Linked DNA regions of Terriglobus roseus. The main gene of each other region encodes a partner of the protein of the gene in region 3 in a complex. Links are inferred from orthologs where the notes say so. Each region holds a gene or a part of one and is shown on either strand. Other genes may lie near its edges.

Region 1 (6,246 bases), 3.6 Mb from region 3 along the record:
GCGTGCAACCCTTGCGATGTGGCTGACGCTGCGCCGCTAACAAAATGTGTGCGCGTGCTGGAAGCCGTTCCATCCTGATTCTTCGCTGTCGCAAAGAGTGTGTTATTTCCGTCGATGACACCATCGTCCGAACCAAGCTGTGCGGTCAGGCACACCTTACCGGAACAAGGAGTTGCAGAAAACTTTGCGCTAACATCCTTGCCGTTGAGTTTTGCCTTTACCGTTTCAGTCCGTGTTCCCTGCGGAAACTGGACGATAGCCGATTGCAGATTGGAGCCTGGCGTTGCGGACGGAAAAGAGACCGTCGCACGGTTCCGAACATTGGCGGTTGACGTCACGCCAGCCACCGGTGCGGTCTGAGCAAATACTCCGACTGACGACACAAGCGCGGCTAGCGTACATAACTTTCTTAACGATTTCATAGGTACAACCTCACTTTTGCGGAGCGTGTATTTGCTGACAAAACGTCGCTTCGCAAGCCTATGAAGAAAGAAAGCCAGAACCTATAGTGGTCACCACACAGCAACCGATGGTGGCACTACATGCATTGACCATGTGGTTCTGCACGAGTGTGAATGGGTTTGAGTGAGCGCATCAACGCGGGCGAAGTAGCAAATACCACTAGGCGAACACACGGCGAATATGGAAGAATATCTCCAGGGCTTCCATCGGGACGCACATAGCTCGCAAAGCATTGAGATACCGCTTCTTTACCATTGGCGACGGCACACGCAGGCATTGTCATGATTGACGAACAGATCACCTTGCTCGGACACCGCAAGATCGTTCATGTGGACATGGATGCGTTCTATGCATCCGTCGAACAGCGAGACGATCCGAATCTGCGTGGCCGTCCGGTCGTGGTCGCATGGAAGGGAAAACGTTCCGTCGTTTGCGCCGCGTCGTATGAAGCGAGGAAGTTCGGCGTTCGATCCGCAATGCCGGCAGTAAGTGCGGAACGGCTATGCCCCCATGCAATCTTTATCCCACCTGACTTCACGCGATATAAAGCGGCATCCCAAGGTGTGCGAGAAATCTTCACACGACACACAGACCACATTGAGCCACTCTCGCTCGACGAAGCCTATCTTGACGTGACGCAGAACAAACAGGGATTGCCAACAGCAACGCTGGTGGCGAAGAAGATTCGTCAGGAGATATGGGATGAACTTCACCTGACTGCTTCAGCAGGCATCGCACCCAATAAGTTTCTTGCGAAGATCGCGTCCGATTGGCGAAAGCCGAACGGACAGTTCGTTATTCAGCCACACGAGGCACAATCATTCCTCCTCACGCTTCCTGTAGGCCGCATCCCCGGCGTTGGAAAAGTCACCGAGGCACGTATGGCTGAGGTCGGCATTAAGCTCGTGGGCGACATTCACGCCATGGATATCGCGACACTGGAACAAGCCTTCGGCAGCTATGCGCAACGTCTTTATGAGCTTGCACGAGGCATTGATCACAACCCTGTCGTGTCAAATCGCGTGCGCAAACAAATCTCTGCGGAAGATACCTTCCCCGATGACATCCCTCTCGAAGCGTGCAATGTGCACATCCAACGCCTTGCCGAAAAGATATGGAAAGCGTCGAATGCCAACGCCCGCGGAGCAAAAACGATTGTTCTCAAACTGAAAACGAAAGAGTTTCAATCACTCACGCGAAGTCTCACATCCCGTGAACGAATTGAAAGCTGCGAAGTGTTGACAGACACCGCGCTTGCACTCTGCGCTAAAGTCGGATTGCCGCAGGAGCAACTTTATCGGTTGGTCGGCGTGGGTCTCAGCAATTTTGAGCGCGAGAACGCGGAAGACGAAAGCACCGAAGACTCTTTCTCTCTACTGGCGGAGCAAATCCTCTAAGCGCGACAGAAAAGCGTGCTGTTCCGTTCGAAGATATGTTTTGGCGACAGACGGTGTGAACCATTGACCACGATCCACTTCAGGGATGGTCACAAGGCGCTTTGAACGCGGAGGCCACTCAATCTCGCAGGTATTACTTCTCAGGTCCGCCGGATCGCAGTCCCCTTCAAAGGCCCACGCAAACACAACCTTTCCGGACTTCTGAGTAACCGAACCAAGTTCAAGAAAAGGCTCTTGCGGGATGAAGCCGGTCTCTTCGATGAATTCTCGTTGCGCGGCTGCGAGAGGTCCCTCATCGTTCGTAAATTCACCCTTGGGCACAGTCCATGCGCCAACATCCTTCTTAGCCCAGAACGGACCGCCGGGATGAACAAGAAAGACCTCGAAAACCTCTGCTCTCTTGCGAAACATAAGGAGGCCTGCACTTTGCTTGGTACGTTTGGCCATTTGGCTGTAAGAACAGAATCCCTTCCCTTTATTTTCCGCACACGTCCAATCTTCCCTCCGTCAGAATGAATCCGCAAATATCGTCATCGCAGGAAGCTTGCCTTCGATGTGGGATCTGATATCACGCTCGTACGCGACTACATCCTCTTTTGTGTCATTCGTTTCCTTGGGAAGGCAGTGCTAACCTGTTCGTCTCATCGAGAGGCGGAAGACATCGAGTGAGCACGAAGAACGAAACGCAGGAATATCTTTCGCGATCACAGGGACTGGCCTTCGCTCTTGGCTTTCTTGTGATCCACGCGGTTTCCCTGGCCCTGTTCCCCGCGCAACGCACGGTCATCTCTCATGTCTTCTCTATCGTCGTTGTCGCAATTGCACTCATCTTCTGCATTGCACGCACACGCAGCGCGACGCCAGACACTCGACTCTACTGGCAACTCTTCAGCGCTGCCATCTTTCTGTGGGAATGCGGCTCCGCGCGCGCAGCGTGGGAAGAAGTCGTTCTGCATTCCGATATTTCACAGGCATCGTATGCGGATCTCCCATACTTTCTATATGGAGTTCCCATTGTCTTGGCCATCTCGCTACCGGAACGGAAGGAACGCGTACCACTCTTCGTCTGGCTCGACACGGTTCAGATCTCAGTAGCGGCGACGCTCACTTACCTTCTCATCTTCACTACATTCCCTTTTTGGGGTAAGCCAGTACATCCCATCTCGGACTCTGTTCTTGCATTCGCCTACGCAACAGAAAATGTAGTGCTGGCATTAGCGGCAGCACTTCGCCTTATCTCCATCTCGAAAGAAGACATGCGTGACTTCTTCCGCACGCTCAACATCTTCCTTTGGACGTATGGTTTTTTCGCCATCCTCTATAACCAGCTCGACCTGATCCTACAGGGCGTTATGGATTACGTTGCTCTTCTCAGCGACGTGCCATTTCTCGTTCTTATTCTTGTCCTCACGGTCCAACAGCCAGCAGCAAAAGCGCGCGCTTCGGATGACCAACAACCTTTAGGACAGTTCATTCGCCATGCCAGCCCCGTGTTCTTCACACTGATCCTGATAGCACTTGGCCTGGCAGTCATCCGCACGCATTTCTACATCGGCTCTGGCGCTATCGTTCTTGCAGCCCTTATCTATGGCACCCGCGTCACTGTCCTGCAGCTTCGCTATATGCATTCGCAACGAAACCTGCAGGAAGCCCGAGATCAGCTCGAAACGCTCTCACTTACGGACGCACTTACAGGTCTTGCCAACCGACGCAGCCTCGACCTTTCACTCGATCACGAATGGCGCAAAAACAATGAGGCACACACTTCGTTCAGTCTGCTCATGATCGACATCGACCACTTCAAGTTGCTGAACGATCATTACGGGCACGCCCACGGAGACGAGTGCCTGCGCCTCATCTCTGCCTCGCTTCAAAGATCGTTGCGGCAAGCTACCGATATTGCTGCGCGTCTCGGCGGTGAAGAGTTCACCGTCCTTCTGCCCGAAACCAATGCAGAAAGCGCATGGCAAACAGCGGAACGAATCCGCACCAATGTCGAAGCGTTGAAACTCCCTCACACGCAGACCGAACTCGGTTACATCACCATCAGCATCGGCGTAGCCACACATGAAGGTCAGCACATCGGCGCGCCCTCTGATCTGCTGCGTGCCGCGGACAACGCCCTCTATCGCGCAAAGCACGCAGGCCGCAACCGCATCGAACAATAACGCTGCGTAAGAAACCGTTTCGATACCGAAAACCTCAGCTTCTGCGCGCCCGCTAACCGAAGCAGATTTCGCACGTGCGTGCGATTAACGCACACGCATACTTTGCCTGTCGTCCCGTAAGGAGGACAATGATGACCGGCGCGTCAAACGTCTATCGCAGACGCTCCGGAGGCCCTTGGATGGCATCAATTCCCAGCAACACTCCCCCAACAACAAATCGACACCTCATTAAGTGGGTGGAAAAAACGGCGGACCTCTGCCAGCCCGACCGCATTCATTGGCTCGACGGCTCCGATGCGGAGAACGAACAACTCTGCAACGAACTCGTCGAAGCCGGAACCTTCACGCGCCTCGATCCCGTGAAGTGGCCCGGATGCTTTTACGCACGTTCCTCGCCGAACGACGTGGCCCGCGTGGAAGATCGCACCTTCATTTGCTCGCTCTCAAAAGACGCCGCTGGCCCCACCAACAACTGGGAAGATCCCTTCGTCATGCGCCGCAAGTTGAAGGCACTCTTCAAAGGCAGCATGAAGGGCCGCACCATGTACGTCATGCCCTTCAGCATGGGCCCCGTCGGCTCGCCGATGAGCCAGATCGGCGTGCAACTTACGGACTCCGCATATGCCGTCGTGAACATGCGCATCATGGCCCGCATCGGCCTGCCCGTCTACGCGGAAATCGACAAGGACTACAAGCGCGTCGTCCCCTGCGTCCACTCTGTAGGCGCACCACTCGCACCCGGCCAACAAGATGTCCCCTGGCCGCAGAACGACACGAAGTACATCGTCCACTATCCCGAAACACGCGAGATCTGGAGCTACGGCTCTGGCTACGGCGGCAACGCTCTACTGGGCAAGAAGTGCTTCGCTCTCCGTATCGCCTCGGCCATCGGTCGCGATGAAGGATGGATGGCAGAGCACATGCTCATCGTCGGCGTGGAATCGCCCGCGGATGAAAACGGCAAAACGGAAAAGACCTACGTCGCCGCAGCCTTTCCTTCTGCCTGCGGCAAAACCAACTTCGCCATGCTCATCCCCCCTGCAGGATTCGAAGGCTGGAAAGTATGGACAGTAGGCGACGACATCGCATGGATCAAGCCCGACGCCACTGGCCAGCTACGCGCCATGAATCCTGAGACAGGTTTCTTCGGCGTCGCCCCCGGCACCAGTGACAAGACCAATCACAACGCCATGGCGACGTTGCGCAAGAACAGCATCTTCACCAATGTTGCGCTCGTGACAAAGAACGGTGTACCCAACGGCGACATCTGGTGGGAAGGCATGACGGACAAGCCGCCCGCTGAAGCGCTCGACTGGCGTGGCGAACCGTGGACTCCGGCATCAAAGACACCCGCAGCACATCCCAACGGCCGCTTCACCGCGCCTGCTTCACAGTGCCCCACCATCGATCCCGATTGGGAAAACCCGCAAGGCGTACCGCTCAACGCCATCATCTTCGGCGGCCGTCGCGCCACCACCATGCCTCTCGTCTACCAGGCATTCAACTGGTCCAGCGGTGTCTACGTCGGCGCAACCATGGGCAGCGAACAAACTGCAGCAGCCGGTGGCGCAGTAGGAATTGTCCGCCGCGACCCCATGGCTATGTTGCCCTTCTGCGGCTATCACATGGGCGACTACTTCCGTCATTGGCTCAAGATGCAGCGCGAACTCACCAGCACACCACGCATCTTCCATGTGAACTGGTTCCGCAAAGATGAGAACGGCAAATTCCTGTGGCCCGGCTACGGCGAAAACATGCGCGTGCTCAAGTGGATCGTCGATCGCGTGCGAGGTCGTGTGCGCGGACAGGAAACACCCATCGGCTGGATTCCCAAGTATCACGACATCAACTGGAACGGCCTCGACTTCCCCGAAGACAAATTCAACGATTTGGAGACGGTCGACCGCGCCACATGGAAACGCGAAGTCATGGGCCACGAGGAAGTCTTCCTTCTACTCCACGATCATCTGCCACCAGAGATGATCTACGAGCGCGAGCTCCTCATCTGCAGGCTATAGTGATTCACAAAGAAAGAACGCGGCACTCGCCGCGCTCTTTCTTTTATATCCAGTGCATCAACAGCACTCCGCATATCGCAGCCACCATCGCCACCGGCATGGCAATCGCACCAGCCTTCAAAAAATCCCATGCGCTGACATGCATGTCTTCCTTGCGAATCGCCAGCAACCACAGGATCGTAGCCAGCGATCCCGTCACAG
Region 2 (6,436 bases), 2.3 Mb from region 3 along the record:
GGGTTAATCCAGACTGTGGTCTGAAGACACGCGGATGGCCAGAAACGGTCGAAGCTCTCAAAAACATGTGCCAAGCCGCAGTTCAGGCACGCATCCATTTCACTGAGTAACTTCAACGGAGGCGGCGGATCATCATGGTCCGCCGCCTCGAACTCAGCGTCGTGTTGGGTTAGGTTATTTCAGTGTTTCGTATCTGGCTTCCGTGATTCGCCAAAGATTACGTAATCCACATCTGAGACTGCCCAAGGGTTGCAACATTCCCCGTATCTTGTTATCTTGAATAAGTGCTTCGGCGCGTGTGCACTCGTAGCTCAGCTGGATAGAGCAATTGGCTACGAACCAATAGGTCGGAGGTTCGAATCCTTCCGAGTGCACCATACCTTTTAGAAAGGCCACTCTTTGGAGTGGCCTTTCTACTTTGCTATCAGTTATTTCGCCTGGGGTAAGCCAAGGTCCGGAACGAGCGCCTTCCCGTCGATTCCCTGTGGCGACCATGCTGTCACAATCGCCTTTGCAATCTTTGCCACAGTGACTTCGCCTTCGTTGTCGACACTCCAGCCTTTGTCGGAGTTCTCGTACGTGTAGACCGCAAGAACGATGGGGCCAGACTTTGCTGCGATGATCGCTACATCGGAACGCGTCGCATCCAACGAGCCGGTCTTACTCGCAATGCCACTTCCCGCTTCCGTGTTATCCAGAGTCTCCAGATAACGCGGAATGGTATCGCGATAAAACTGATTGCGAAGCATCTCAATAGCTGCCTTGCAGGCCACCTGCGCCTTTGCAGGATCGACCGCAGGCTGGCCTGCGATGTTGAGATCGCAGCGGCCAATCTTCTCCATCACCGTGCTGATCTGTCGTGCTGTTGTCTTTCCCAGACCAAACTTCTTTTGATCTGCTGGCATTGGCCCGACGGCTGGTTTTGAAACCTTCTTGTATAGCCACGTCCGATCCAGACCAAGCGCCGTCATGTTGTCATCAACCTTCTTCGTGGTGAAGCGGTCAATCATCATGTTGGTAGCGGTGTTGTCGCTGACGATAACCATCATCGTGGCCACATCCTTCAGCGTGACGGTCAACGGCGTGTCGAAGAAATGCAACACGCCAGAGCCAGCCACACCCTCGCCCGGTTGTAGAGTCAACTTCTCGTTCCACGCAGCGTGTCCCAGGCCAATCTCACGCATAGCCGTCCACAGCATAGCTAGCTTGATGGTGCTCGCCGTCTGCACGGGTTGCTCCGCATCAATGGCAATCGTCTTGTCTGTGTTGAGTTGGTGGGCGTAGACGGCTACTTTGCCATGGTGCTGCGCGATGATCTGCTGTACCGCGGCGGTCGTTGCATCTTGTGGCTGTGCAATAGCCGCGGAACTGCACGCCAACAAGGACAAGCTCGCGGCATAAAGAAAAGTTCGAATGGTTCGATGAAATATGCGGGGGAACATGTCCGCAATGCTATCCGAGCAGCTTGCCTAAATCCATGCCACCCAGCATGCCCTGTGTCTCCGACTGCATCTGAGCGTCTGCCTTGCGACCGGCTTCGTTGATTGCTGCGGTGATCAGGTCTTCCAGCATTTCAATGTCACCGGAAGCAGCGGTCAACACATTCGGGTCCAGCTTGAGCCGCAGCAATTCCTTGCGACCGTTTACACGGGCCGTTACCAACCCGCCGCCGGAGGTAGCCTCAGCGGTGGTGGTGGCAAGCTTTTCTTCCATCTGGGCCTGCATGTGCTGCGCCTGGCCCATCATCTCCTGCAGTTTGCCGAAATCCATTGGAAGACTCCTAATCCTTTCGGAGATCGAACACTGTGCTGATCTCCGCGTTGAACAGCTTCTGTGCCTTCTGCACTGTGGGGTGATCCAAAGCCTTTGCCTGCACGGAACCTGAGCGAGGCTTCTTTGGCTCCTTTGGTTTGTTGTCGACTGCTGCGGGAACGACGCTGATCTTTACGCCGACCAAACCTTTTTCGCGAAGTGCTGCCTTGATGATCGCTTCCACATCCGCACGGAAGATCGTGCCAATCATCGGCTTTGAAAGTGAAACTTCGATCTTTACTTCACCGTCGGCGATGGTCCAGTGGCTCTCTTCCAACTGCTCCGCCGCGGAGTTGTTCTTCTTCGTGGCGAAAAGAGCCTCGACTGCAGCTGCCTGCAATTCCGCTGTTCCGGAAGCAGCAGCACTGGTGGCCACGGGTTGTGATGCAGGCTCCGTTGCCTCCGGATCCTCGTCAGGGGAAACAATGTTCTCCCACGAGGGGTCGTAGTTTTCATCGGCCTGTAGCGCAATGGCGACAGGTTCTTCCAAAACAATGGGCGACGGCGCCACATGGGCGTTCAGCCCTGTGCTTGGCTCCGGCATGGTGATGACGCCGGGCTGAGCCAACGGCGAAACATTCGACGGCTCTTTTACCGGCTCTGGAGCCAGAGCCAGGCTCCCTTCCGTCTGCGGTTGCGAGATAACGCTGGCCACGGGGCGCGCCGCTGACTCCGCCGTGTTGGAAGCGAAGGGCGATGTCGAAATGGAAGGTGCTGGGGCGGCCTGCGTGCGCGGTGCAGCAGGTTCAGGCGCTCCACTGAAGCGCGAAGGTGTGTTTGCTGGAGGTCGTGGAGCGGGCGCTGGAGCAGCAGGAATGGCCGCGCGTTGTGGCGGCAGAACACGCGGCGTGGAATTCCCCGATGTCTTCGGGAGCTGCGCGAGGAACTCCTCTACTGGCACCAGACGCTGCAGGTGTACCAGCTTGATCAGTCCCATCTCCAGGTGCAGTCGCTGCTCCTGTCGGAAGCCGAGGTCATCAAACGTCCGCAGCATCACATTGAGGAAACGCGTTAGCTCTTCTTCGGTGAACAACAACGCGGTACGTACCGCACGCCGACGCTCATCCGGGCTGATCTGCAGCAGGTCGCTGGAATTTTCGTCTTCGGTCAGCGACGCGATCTTTGCGACGACGCAATTGCGGAGATACCGCACGAACTGCCGTGCAATCTGCGAAGGTGAATTGCCTGCATCCAGAAGGCGTCCAGCGGTGGTGAGAACCGTAGCAGCATCGTTGCGCGCAACGAATTCCAGAATCTCTTCAAACACCGTGTTCGGCACGGTACCCATAAGTTCGCGGATTTCAGCGGCACTCAGTTGCGCCTTGCCGTCGATGACGGGAGCCGAGGCAATCGCCTGATCCATGATGGACAGCGCATCGCGCATGGAGCCATCGCCAGCTTCAGCCAACAGAGACAGTGCAGCTTCATCCGCAGCAACGCCTTCATGCGCGGCAATACCGCGCAATTCACCCAGGATGTCGTCCAGCTTTACGGCATGAAAGCTGAAGTGCTGGCAACGCGACCGGATGGTCTGCGGTATGTTCTCCGGTTCCGTGGTCGCCATCATGAAGACGATGTGGTCTGGTGGCTCCTCCAGCGTCTTCAGCAGCGCATTGAAAGCGGCATCCGTGATCTGATGAGCTTCGTCAAGGATGTAAATCTTGAAGCGATCGCGCGCGGGCCGATAACGCGCGGCATCGCGCAGTTCACGGATCTCATCAATGCCACGGTTGGTGGCGGCGTCAATCTCAATGACGTCAACCGCATTACCCGCACGGATCTCCAGGCAGGCATCGCATTTCAGGCAAGGCTCCGGCGTGGGGCGCTCAGGCGAACCAATTGTGTTGTGGCAGTTCAGCGCACACGCAAGGATGCGCGCGATGGTCGTCTTACCAATGCCGCGGTGTCCGCTGAAGATGTAGCCATGCGCAATGCGGCCCTGTTCCAGGGCGTTCTGCAGTGTTCGGGTGACGTGGTCTTGCCCCGCGACATCAGCGAAGCGTTGCGGTCGATATTTGCGGGCAAGAACCTGATACGGCATATCAGGGTTAGTGTACCGTCCTGCGCTGTGGGAGAACCGGCCGCTACCTGCGGCGCGCCGGCTTCTTCAGGGTCATGGGCAGTCCCAACTTCTTCCGCCGCCGCACTTCCGCCTCGCTGAACATGGTTCCCCGGCAGGCATCCGTGCTGCAGTAGCAGGGCTGATCGTCCTCGTCGGAATCGTAGAGGTGGTACTCGTAGGTCAATTCCTCACCGGCGGCAATGTTCCGCAGCGCCAGGATGTAGACGTGTCCCTCTTCATCTTCTTCTGTCTGGCAGTTCGGCTCGCAGCAGTGGTTGATAAACATGGCCGTACCGAAGCCGTCAATCACGGTATCGCGATCCTGCACGCCGAACAGATAGGTGATATCACGGTCTGCATAACGTTCATCCGCATCGGCTTTGGTCATGCGGGGGCCGTCGTATTCCGCCACGCGCGCGCCGTTGCGAATGGGGTCAAGGGTGTAACAGCCGCAGCCGTGAACCGGCGAGGAACGAAGAATCAACCGTGGGAGCATCGTTGCGCGAGTATACGGCAATTGCCGGTGAGGATACAGGTGCACTTCCGCACTGCCTGCGTCTAAGCTGATGACAGATCATGTTTCGCCGTGCGTCCATTCATCGTTTTCTTCCTCTTGCCGCCGCCGTGCTGTGCTGCGGCCTGGCCGTTGCGCAGCAGGACTCGAAGCCTGCGAAGAAGTGCAAGCCAAAGGACACCGCCTGCAACAACGCGCAGTCTTCGTCGGACACATCCGGCTCGTCCAGCCAGCCTCAGTCGATGCACGACCAATTTCCGTTCCCGACAGATGATTCGAAGCACGGTGGCGATGCAGAAGGAACGCCTTCAGCGCCTCCCGCTCCAGCCGCAAATTCGAACGGGCTGCCGCAGATGCCTACCGAACCGGTTCCTGACCCGCCTGCCGAATCGCAGAAGCCAATGCACATTCCGCGTAGCGGGGATGATGCAGCAGGTTCCAGTTCGAGTTCCGGCTCCAGTGGTTCCAGCAGCAGTTCCAGTTCGGCTGACGACGACAGCGACGTAGCACCGACCACCGAAGCGCCCAACGCGCCAGTGAAGGCCGCTCCGCTGAAGAACTACGGCGCCAAGGACAGCAGCGAGGTCATCCGCGAGAAGCTGGACAAGACGCGCGTTCCCGACGACATCAAGGTCGGCAAATACTACATGGACACGGGAAACGTGCAAGGCGCGTATCTGCGGTTTAAAGATGCTGTCGGCTATGATCCCGAAGATCCGGACGCACGCTTCTACCTGGCAGAAGCAGCCTCAAAGCTGAAACATCGCGATGAAGCCGTGGCCAATTACCAGGAGTGCCTAAAGCTGGATCCAGGTGGCGACCACGACAAGGCCTCGCGCCGTGCTCTGACGTCACTGGGTATTGCTGCTAAGTAGCTAAGCGGTCTCGCGAACAAGATTTTCGTTGTCGTAATCGTCTTCATCAACGACCTGAACGGTCGGTCTCGACACGGCTGCCATCGTCTCTTCCGTAATCAGAAATCGGCGGATGTAGTGTAATGGCTCTGCTCGTACCGCCATCTCGCGCAGATGAAACCGCCATACATCTTCCCTGCTGGAATGGCGCAGATGCGCCTTGCGATTCACCGTGAGACTTTGTCCGTTCGCAGTGACACGTTCAAAGGTTTGCGGCTCCACAACGTATTGGATACGCTCGCCGCTCTGGAAGAAGCTTTTCGCGAACTCATGGGAGAACAAAAGCATCTGCGCGCGTTTGCCTTTTGCGAGCCATTGCAGAGCTTCGGCATAGCTACTCCACGTCTCTCCGGTATTCTGCACAAACCACCGGCGAAACTCGAACCCCCGGGTTCGTCCCTGCCCGATCAGTAGATGGAGAAGTTCGCCGCGTGTCATTTCGAATATCTCCCAAGGTGCGAATAAAAATATGCCGTCGCAAGAGCCTCGTCAATCAAAGACCAGACACAGCCGTAAGCACCGCATCTGCGTCTACCCTTTTGTGACGATTCAAAAGAAACTTCTGACTACGGCATTGGGCTCACTCGTGCTGCTTGGCACCGCAACCGCGCAAGACACATATCCCCTGAATAACGACCCCACTGTACGTGAGGGATTTCAGCACTTCTACATCCTGGATTACGACGGCGCGATGCAGCGCTTCGAGGCCGTTCAGCGCGAACACCCGCAAGACCCAATGGTCGTGGGCTACATCCTGATGGACACAATTTTCCGTGAACTCTACCGACAGGACCTGCTGGACACCACCTATTATGCGCGCGAGCACTTTCTCAGTTCCGGTCATAAATCGGACATCCCGGAGAGCATGCGCAAACACATTGATGACCTGACGGATCGGGCCATCAGTCTTGCCGATGCACGCATTAAAGCGAATCCCAACGACAAAGACGCCTATTTTGCGCGTGGTTATGCCAAAGGCATGCATGCCGCATGGATGACGCTTGCCGACCACAGCTTTACCGGCGCGGCGCGCCAGGGACTTTCCTCGCGGAATGACAGTGAGCAAGTCTTAAAGCTCGATCCAAACTACGCCGATGCCAAGATGGCCGTCGGCATTCAGAAGTTCGCCGTCGC
Region 3 (6,368 bases):
TTCATAGCGCGTGTGTTGACCACGTTGGCCTGCGCAACGGCAAGCATGCGATTCTGGAATGCCTGCAGGCCGACAGACGTGGTGACGTCGACGGAGGCGTCGTTGAAGTATCGGCGTGGATTGGTTGGAAAGCCGCCGGGCTGAGTCTTGTCAGAGCTGCCTTGCGGCGAACTGGCGAGGTATGCGGTTCCGATGAGACGGTGATCTGCCCATGTCATCTGGCTGGGATACGTCTGAGCAAAACTTGCATACGCGTCTGCCGCATTGGGTGTGGTGCTGGCCGCGGCGAAGCGCAGTGACACGGTATACGTGAAGCTCGTGCCGGGCTTCACGGGACGATCGTTGTGCGGCAGGAATGTGGCAAGACCGTCAGGCGCAGTGGACGTCATCAACGGGCTGTACGCGTTCGCGCCCGCCTGCTTCCAGCCGGTATACATCGGTTGCGATTCGTCTGGTAACACTGCTGAAACGACACCTGAACCAAAGTCTGCGACGCTGACGCCGGGCCCTGTGGTGGTGATGGCGTACTGGGTGTAACCGTTGAAGTTTTTCGGATCCTGCGGGAAGTGCAGCACCAACGGGTAGATCTCAGCGCCGTCGAAGATCAGTCCGGAGCTTGCGTTGTTTGTCTCCGTGACGATCATGTCCAACTGGTTGCCCTTCTGTACGAACCGCGTCGCGATGGAACCCCAGTTGTAGTAATAGGTTTCCGTGTTGGACGATGCGTCCCAACTGGTGCCGTTGTTGCTTTCACCCCAGCCGGATTGGGAATCGGTGCTGGTGTTACCCGCCAGGTCAGTGGCCTTCATGTGCCAGATGTGGAAGCTGTCAGAGGGATTTGCTCCAACATCTGCAAGGGTTTGACCGTTAAACGAAAGGGTTTGTATGCCCTTCGCGCCGTAAGTAATTTGCAGGGATTGTGCGGCTGCAACAGACGGCAGCATTGCGATCAGCAAAATGCTCAGCCAGCCACGATGCTTCGATTCTGGATTCAAAGTGGAGATAACGCGGGACATCAGGCCACGCAGGCCTGCGTGCACATGACGATGTGACATGGTTCGTATTCCTTAATTCAAAAAATCTACCTAGGCGGCTGCGCGTTCTTACGAATCTCTGCGCGATCGGCCTGGACTACACCGGGGGAGAAGGGGAGAGATGATTTGAGTTTAGCCCAGTAAAAATGGGTAGATTTCACCCATTGGGGAGGGTCAGAAACTCCGTAGACGCGCAATATCTACGTAACCATCCTTGCTATTTCGAACAACAAAGACGCTGCCAGTTTGCGGAATCACAGGCATAGGAAAAGGCTCGCTTAATAAGACGAGCCTTTCCTTACTTCACGTTATGCGATGCGGATGGGCATCACTGCTCGCGATGGCGAATGCCCAACGTTGCGAGTGCGCCGATGAACAGGAGAGTTAAAAGCTGGAAGATGGCCACGATGGGTTCTTTGCCGGTGGGCGCGAACTGGTGCAGTGGCGGAATCTTCATAAAGCTCTGGATGACGAGCACCATCACGTTAAAGAACTGCAGGATGGATGCGGTGATGATGTAAGTCTTTCTGTATCCCTTTTGATAGCCCCAGATAGCGGGGATAAACAGCACCAGCGAGATGATGCCAACCACTATCGCTGGTGTGATTCCATGAAACGGGAAGAAGAAACCAGTGATGCTGGTAAGTGCCGTTGTGCTTAGAAACAGCAGATTCATCGAACGGTTCTGTGAATTACGAAGAAAGCCGAACAGAACCAGAAACCCCGTGGCTATACCGATGAGGCTTATGAGTACATGAATGAGAGTAAAGATCTGCAGGCCTGTCATACCAAACATCACCTCATGAGAAATGGGTGCTGCGACTACTTACCCGTAGGCATACGCGGACGGATGGATCACGATGTTTCTGGAGTGACGGAAGATCGTTGCCAGTATGCCAGCAAATGATTTGCGTACGTGAAATTTTTTGCGTTCTACAGGAAATAGAAAAGCCCGGCGCGAGGCCGGGCTTCTTTGGTGCTGATTGCCGCACCTCAAATGCGCATGGGCATGAGGATGTAGCGATACTTCTGATCTTCGTTTGCGTCTTCAGGGCGCATCTGGCCTGCGGATTGTGCGTCCTTAAATTCGAGACGGACTTCGCCGGTGTTGCCAATGGCCTTCAAGAAGTCAATGAGATAGGCCGAGTTGAAACCGACTACGAGCGGATCGTAGTTGTACGGCGTTTCAATGGAGTCTTCCGATTCACCCGCGTCCGTGGACGAAGACGAGATGCGGAGTTCGTTCTGCTCCAGGCGAATCTTGATGGCGCCGCTACGCTCGTCAGCAAACTGCGACACGCGCTGCAGAGCACCCATGAGGTCTTCGCTGCGGACGATGACGAACTTGTTGTTGTCGCGCGGCAGAACGGCTTCGTAGTTGGGGAACTGGCCGGTGAGTTTGCGGCTGGTGAGCACGCGACCGCCGATGCGGAAGAACAGCGTGGTTTCATCGTCAGCAAACTCGATGAAGTCGTTGTCTTCACTGGTGGGCGTGTTGGCCAATAGGGAAGAGAGTTCACCGAGCGCCTTGCGCGGAATGAGTGTCTTCTTTTCACCCGAGATGCCTTCAAGCGTTTCGCCGAAGCGCTCAACGTGAGCCAAGCGATGACCGTCTGTTGCGACCATGGCCATGGACTCAGCCTTGAGGACGAGCAGCGCGCCGTTCAGCGTGTAACGCGATTCTTCACTGGAGATGGCGAAGATGGTCTTGGAAATGAGGCTCTTCAGCGACGGTGCTGCGATCTTAACCGCGCCTGTGGTTGGGAATTCCGGCACCTGGGGGAAGTTCGCGCGCGCCATGCCCACCATCTTGGTGTTGGAGCGGCCAGCGCGGATCTGCACCCAGTGGTTGTCCATCAGCTTGATGGAGATGTCGCCTTCGGGCAACAGGCGGATGTAGTCGTACAGCTTGCGCGCCGGGACGGTGCATGCGCCGGACTTCTTCACGCGTGCAGGGCAAGAGGTGCGCAGGCTCTGGTCCAGGTCGGTAGCCGTGATGGTCAGCCGTTCACCATCGGCTTCAAAGAGGAAGTTCGACAGGATGGGGATCGTCGTCTTCCGTTCCACGACGGACTGTGCGGCAGTCAGTTCACGCAGCAGTTCCGCACGGGTGACCGTGATATCGAGATTGCCGGTGGGAGCGGCGCCGCTGGTTTCCATCGAAGGTAGCGAGGCAGTGGTGGACACGGTGGAGACCTCCAAGAGTTCAGGACAAATCTTGTGTGCGGCGGCAACGGTTTGAGTCAGCTTACAGAGCGACTGTGGGCCCGGAGCCTGAGTGGATTTCAGCGTATCACCGCGCTGCTGCGTTTCCCAAGGCTGGTTTTTATCCCCGGTTACAAAGCTGGTGCGTGGTGGTTTTGACAAGGCTCATCCTAGCCGGGCGGGGGATGTGGAAGGCACGGACCAAACCGTGGAAAGCGGCGACACAGCTCCACGCAAGCTACGACAAGGCTGATGCGAGGACTGCTTTTAAGAACCTGAGTGAAAAGGAAAGATTGAAATAGCCGTCGTAATCGTTTGGTTAGGAAATGTGGAAGAACATCCCATACTGTTGCAGCGATGAGAGTTAGATAGTGGACGAGATTCAGAAAAAGTGTCCGCGAAGAACGGAAGATGTGTGTCGCCGGGAGGAGATTCCGCATAGCGTGGCTAGGTTTACACGTCTTCCACAGGTTTCCTCACAGGCAATGTGCACCGTGGAGGCGTGTGGAAGTGGAAACCGAGGTCCGAACCGCTTGATTGCGGTGATTGCTACGTCTTTTCTATCCACAGGCGCGACGTTTGGCCTGAGGAATACCGGGTTTGTCCACCGTTTGCACAGGGTTTACGAGAATCTGTGGATTGTCGGTCCCAAACGTTTTTTGCGGTTGGGGAAGATATGAAGAATTTGTTACGGTGAGCATCGGAAATGGTGCATGAGGGGAAGATGGCGATGAAAACGATGGTTCTGGCGGTGGGGATGCTGGTGGCGATGCAGAGCAGCGGAGCGCAGCAGCAGCAGGTGGCCGCTACTCCGCGTCCGGCTCCTACGCCGGGCGTGATTGCATCGCATCCGGACTGGCCGAAGGCGAACCCGGAGGATGTGAAGAGTCCTGAGGCGATCATCCAGGCGTTGTCTGACACCATCTCTGGTGAGGTGGGCAAGCCACGCGATTGGAATCGTTTTAAGAGTTTGTTTGTTCCGGGATCAGGACGGATGATTATCGTTCGCCATAGCAAGACGGGGCCTGCGGACCTGACGATTCTCTCCACGGACGACTACCAGGCGCGTGCTGGGAACCAGACGTTCTATGAAAAGCCCATTGCGTATGAGAAGCAGAGCTTTGGCCACCTGACGCATGTGTATGAGTCGTACGCGATTTTCCATACGCCTACGGACACCACGCCACAGGCGCGCGGTGTGAATAGCTGGGAGCTGTTGAACGACGGCACTCGTTATTGGGTTGTGCAGATTTACTGGGACACGGAACGGCCGGATAATCCGATTCCTGCGGCTCTGGCGAAGTAGTGCGGCTTGAGGAGAGCGAGTTATGTACTCGCTCTCCTTGGCAGCAGCTTTCAGGACTGGATGAACTTGAGCAGGTCGGCGTTGATGATGTCTGCGTGAGTGGCTGGCATGCCGTGGGGCAAGCCGGGGTATGACTTGAGCGATCCATGCTTGAGGAGCTTCCAGGAACGTGCGCCGGTGGTTGGGAAGGGACAGATCTGATCGTCCTCGCCGTGCATGACCAGGACTGGCACATCGATAGCTGCTAGATCGTCGTAGAACTCAGTCTCTGAGAGAACCTTGATGCAGTCATAGTGGGCGGTGGCTGCGCCCATCATTTCCTGTCGCCACCAGTTTTGGCGGATGCCTTCAGAGACGTTGGCTCCCGGGCGGTTGAAGCCGTAGAACGGGATGGTGATGTCTTGATAGAACTGCGCACGGTGATACGCCGTACCGTCGCGCAGGCCGTCGACCACTTCTTTGGGAACTCCGTCGGGATTCTTTTCCGTCTTCATAAAGAGAGGCGGGATGGCGCTGATGAGAACTGCTTTTGCGACGCGTCCTTTTCCGTGTTTTGCGACGAACCGAGTCACTTCGCCTCCGCCGGTGGAGTGGCCGATGTGGATGGAGTCTTTGAGGTCGAGAAATTCGACGAGCTCTGCGACGTCGGCAGCGTAGGTATCCATGTCATGGCCGTTTGCGGTTTGTGTGGAGCGACCGTGGCCTCGGCGGTCGTGCGCGATGACGCGATAGCCATGATGCAGGAAGAACATCATCTGGCTGTCCCAGTCGTCGGCAGAGAGTGGCCAGCCGTGGTGAAAGAAGAGAGGCTGTCCGGTGCCCCAGTCTTTGTAGAAGATCTCTGTGCCGTCTTTGACCTTGATCGTGCCCATGGGTGCAACCTTTCCTGTCGTGATGAAGTGGTATTCGCGATGCGGTACAGTGGTGCTCCCAGTAAAGCGAGAGGTGGTTGGTATGCCTAGAGGCGTAGCTGCCAAACGACGTGGCAAATCAGACATTCTGCGTGCGCATGCGATGCATGAGATTGCGATCGTTCTCTACTCAGGGGCCAGGCCCGCTGTAGTTCATGGATTGACAGACTTGTTTGAAGTTGCCAACCGGATCAGCGCAGAACAGGGTGAGGCATCCGCGCGAGCGGAGGTAATGGTTAGTCACTGGGGGACTACTGCATCGTCAGGCTTGATTCGGAGTTATGAGTCGCATCCGCGCAAGCATGGCAGCCCGGATTGCATTATTTTTCCGCCTACGCTGGAGGTTCAACAGAATGCCGAATCCACACAAAGATTGCTTGCGTGGGCGAAGGCAGAGCATGCTTCAGGTGCGACTCTTTGCTCTGTGTGCGGCGGCACTTTCTTGCTGGCGCAGTTAGGACTGTTGAATGGTCGACCTGCGACAACGCATTGGAGTTACGCGAACCTGTTGGCGATTACGTTCCCAGAGATATGTGTTCAGTCCGATGACTTGATCATTGACCTGGGAGATGTGATGACAGCGGGAGGAATGATGGCGTGGCTCGATCTGGGATTGAAGTTGGTGGAGCGATACCTGGGGCCTTTGGTGATGATCAAGACGGCTCAGTTTTTCCTTGTTGATCCGGCTGCGCGACAACAGAGGTATTACGCAAATTTCTCTCCACGATTGCAGCATGGCGATGATGCCATTCTGCGAGTGCAGGTCTCGATTGAAAGCTCAATCTCAGAGGCAGTTACCGTTGGCGAGATGGCATCGACTGCACGACTTGGCGAGAGAACATTTTTACGTCGATTTCAAAAAGCCACTGGCCTGACGCCGACGGAGTATGCGCAGTCAATCCGAGTACAGAA

The links.
Region 1: the proteins of dnaN (region 3) and dinB are in contact, whole or in part, in a solved structure (PDB 1OK7), measured with the Escherichia coli proteins. The link is inferred for Terriglobus roseus from one-to-one orthologs.
Region 2: the proteins of dnaN (region 3) and dnaX are in contact, whole or in part, in a cryo-EM structure (PDB 8GIZ), measured with the Escherichia coli proteins. The link is inferred for Terriglobus roseus from one-to-one orthologs.

The regions. Positions count from the first base shown.
Region 1 is NZ_LT629690.1:545,274-551,519, reverse strand. What follows is about bases 1-2,801. They hold dinB (DNA polymerase IV), read left to right. Parts: upstream 1-743; coding sequence 744-1,859; downstream 1,860-2,801. Other genes in these bases: BLT38_RS02560 (GGDEF domain-containing protein), read left to right, coding at 2,525-2,801; BLT38_RS02565 (NUDIX domain-containing protein), read right to left, coding at 1,836-2,270; BLT38_RS02575 (Ig-like domain-containing protein), read right to left, coding at 1-422. Outside these bases: more of BLT38_RS02560, read left to right, coding at 2,802-4,027; BLT38_RS02555 (phosphoenolpyruvate carboxykinase (GTP)), read left to right, coding at 4,207-6,045; BLT38_RS02550 (SLC13 family permease), read right to left, coding at 6,089-6,246. UniProt on the Escherichia coli protein: Poorly processive, error-prone DNA polymerase involved in translesion repair and untargeted mutagenesis. Copies undamaged DNA at stalled replication forks, which arise in vivo from mismatched or misaligned primer ends.
Region 2 is NZ_LT629690.1:1,924,664-1,931,099, forward strand. The notes cover bases 1,318-4,308. They hold dnaX (DNA polymerase III subunit gamma/tau), read right to left. Parts: upstream 3,854-4,308; coding sequence 1,781-3,853; downstream 1,318-1,780. Other genes in these bases: BLT38_RS08215 (serine hydrolase), read right to left, coding at 1,318-1,379; BLT38_RS08220 (YbaB/EbfC family nucleoid-associated protein), read right to left, coding at 1,453-1,770; BLT38_RS08230 (SET domain-containing protein), read right to left, coding at 3,897-4,308. Also shown: metE (5-methyltetrahydropteroyltriglutamate--homocysteine S-methyltransferase), read left to right, coding at 1-110; more of BLT38_RS08215, read right to left, coding at 429-1,317; more of BLT38_RS08230, read right to left, coding at 4,309-4,370; BLT38_RS08235 (tetratricopeptide repeat protein), read left to right, coding at 4,451-5,263; BLT38_RS08240 (hypothetical protein), read right to left, coding at 5,264-5,740; BLT38_RS08245 (hypothetical protein), read left to right, coding at 5,844-6,436. UniProt on the Escherichia coli protein: Part of the beta sliding clamp loading complex, which hydrolyzes ATP to load the beta clamp onto primed DNA to form the DNA replication pre-initiation complex.
Region 3 is NZ_LT629690.1:4,174,603-4,180,970, reverse strand. Bases 1,112-4,034 are described here. They hold dnaN (DNA polymerase III subunit beta), read right to left. Parts: upstream 3,195-4,034; coding sequence 2,028-3,194; downstream 1,112-2,027. Other genes in these bases: BLT38_RS17490 (hypothetical protein), read left to right, coding at 3,964-4,034; BLT38_RS17505 (hypothetical protein), read right to left, coding at 1,363-1,821. Outside these bases: BLT38_RS17510 (hypothetical protein), read right to left, coding at 1-1,055; more of BLT38_RS17490, read left to right, coding at 4,035-4,545; BLT38_RS17485 (alpha/beta fold hydrolase), read right to left, coding at 4,596-5,417; BLT38_RS17480 (GlxA family transcriptional regulator), read left to right, coding at 5,500-6,368. UniProt on the Escherichia coli protein: Confers DNA tethering and processivity to DNA polymerases and other proteins. Acts as a clamp, forming a ring around DNA (a reaction catalyzed by the clamp-loading complex) which diffuses in an ATP-independent manner freely and bidirectionally along dsDNA.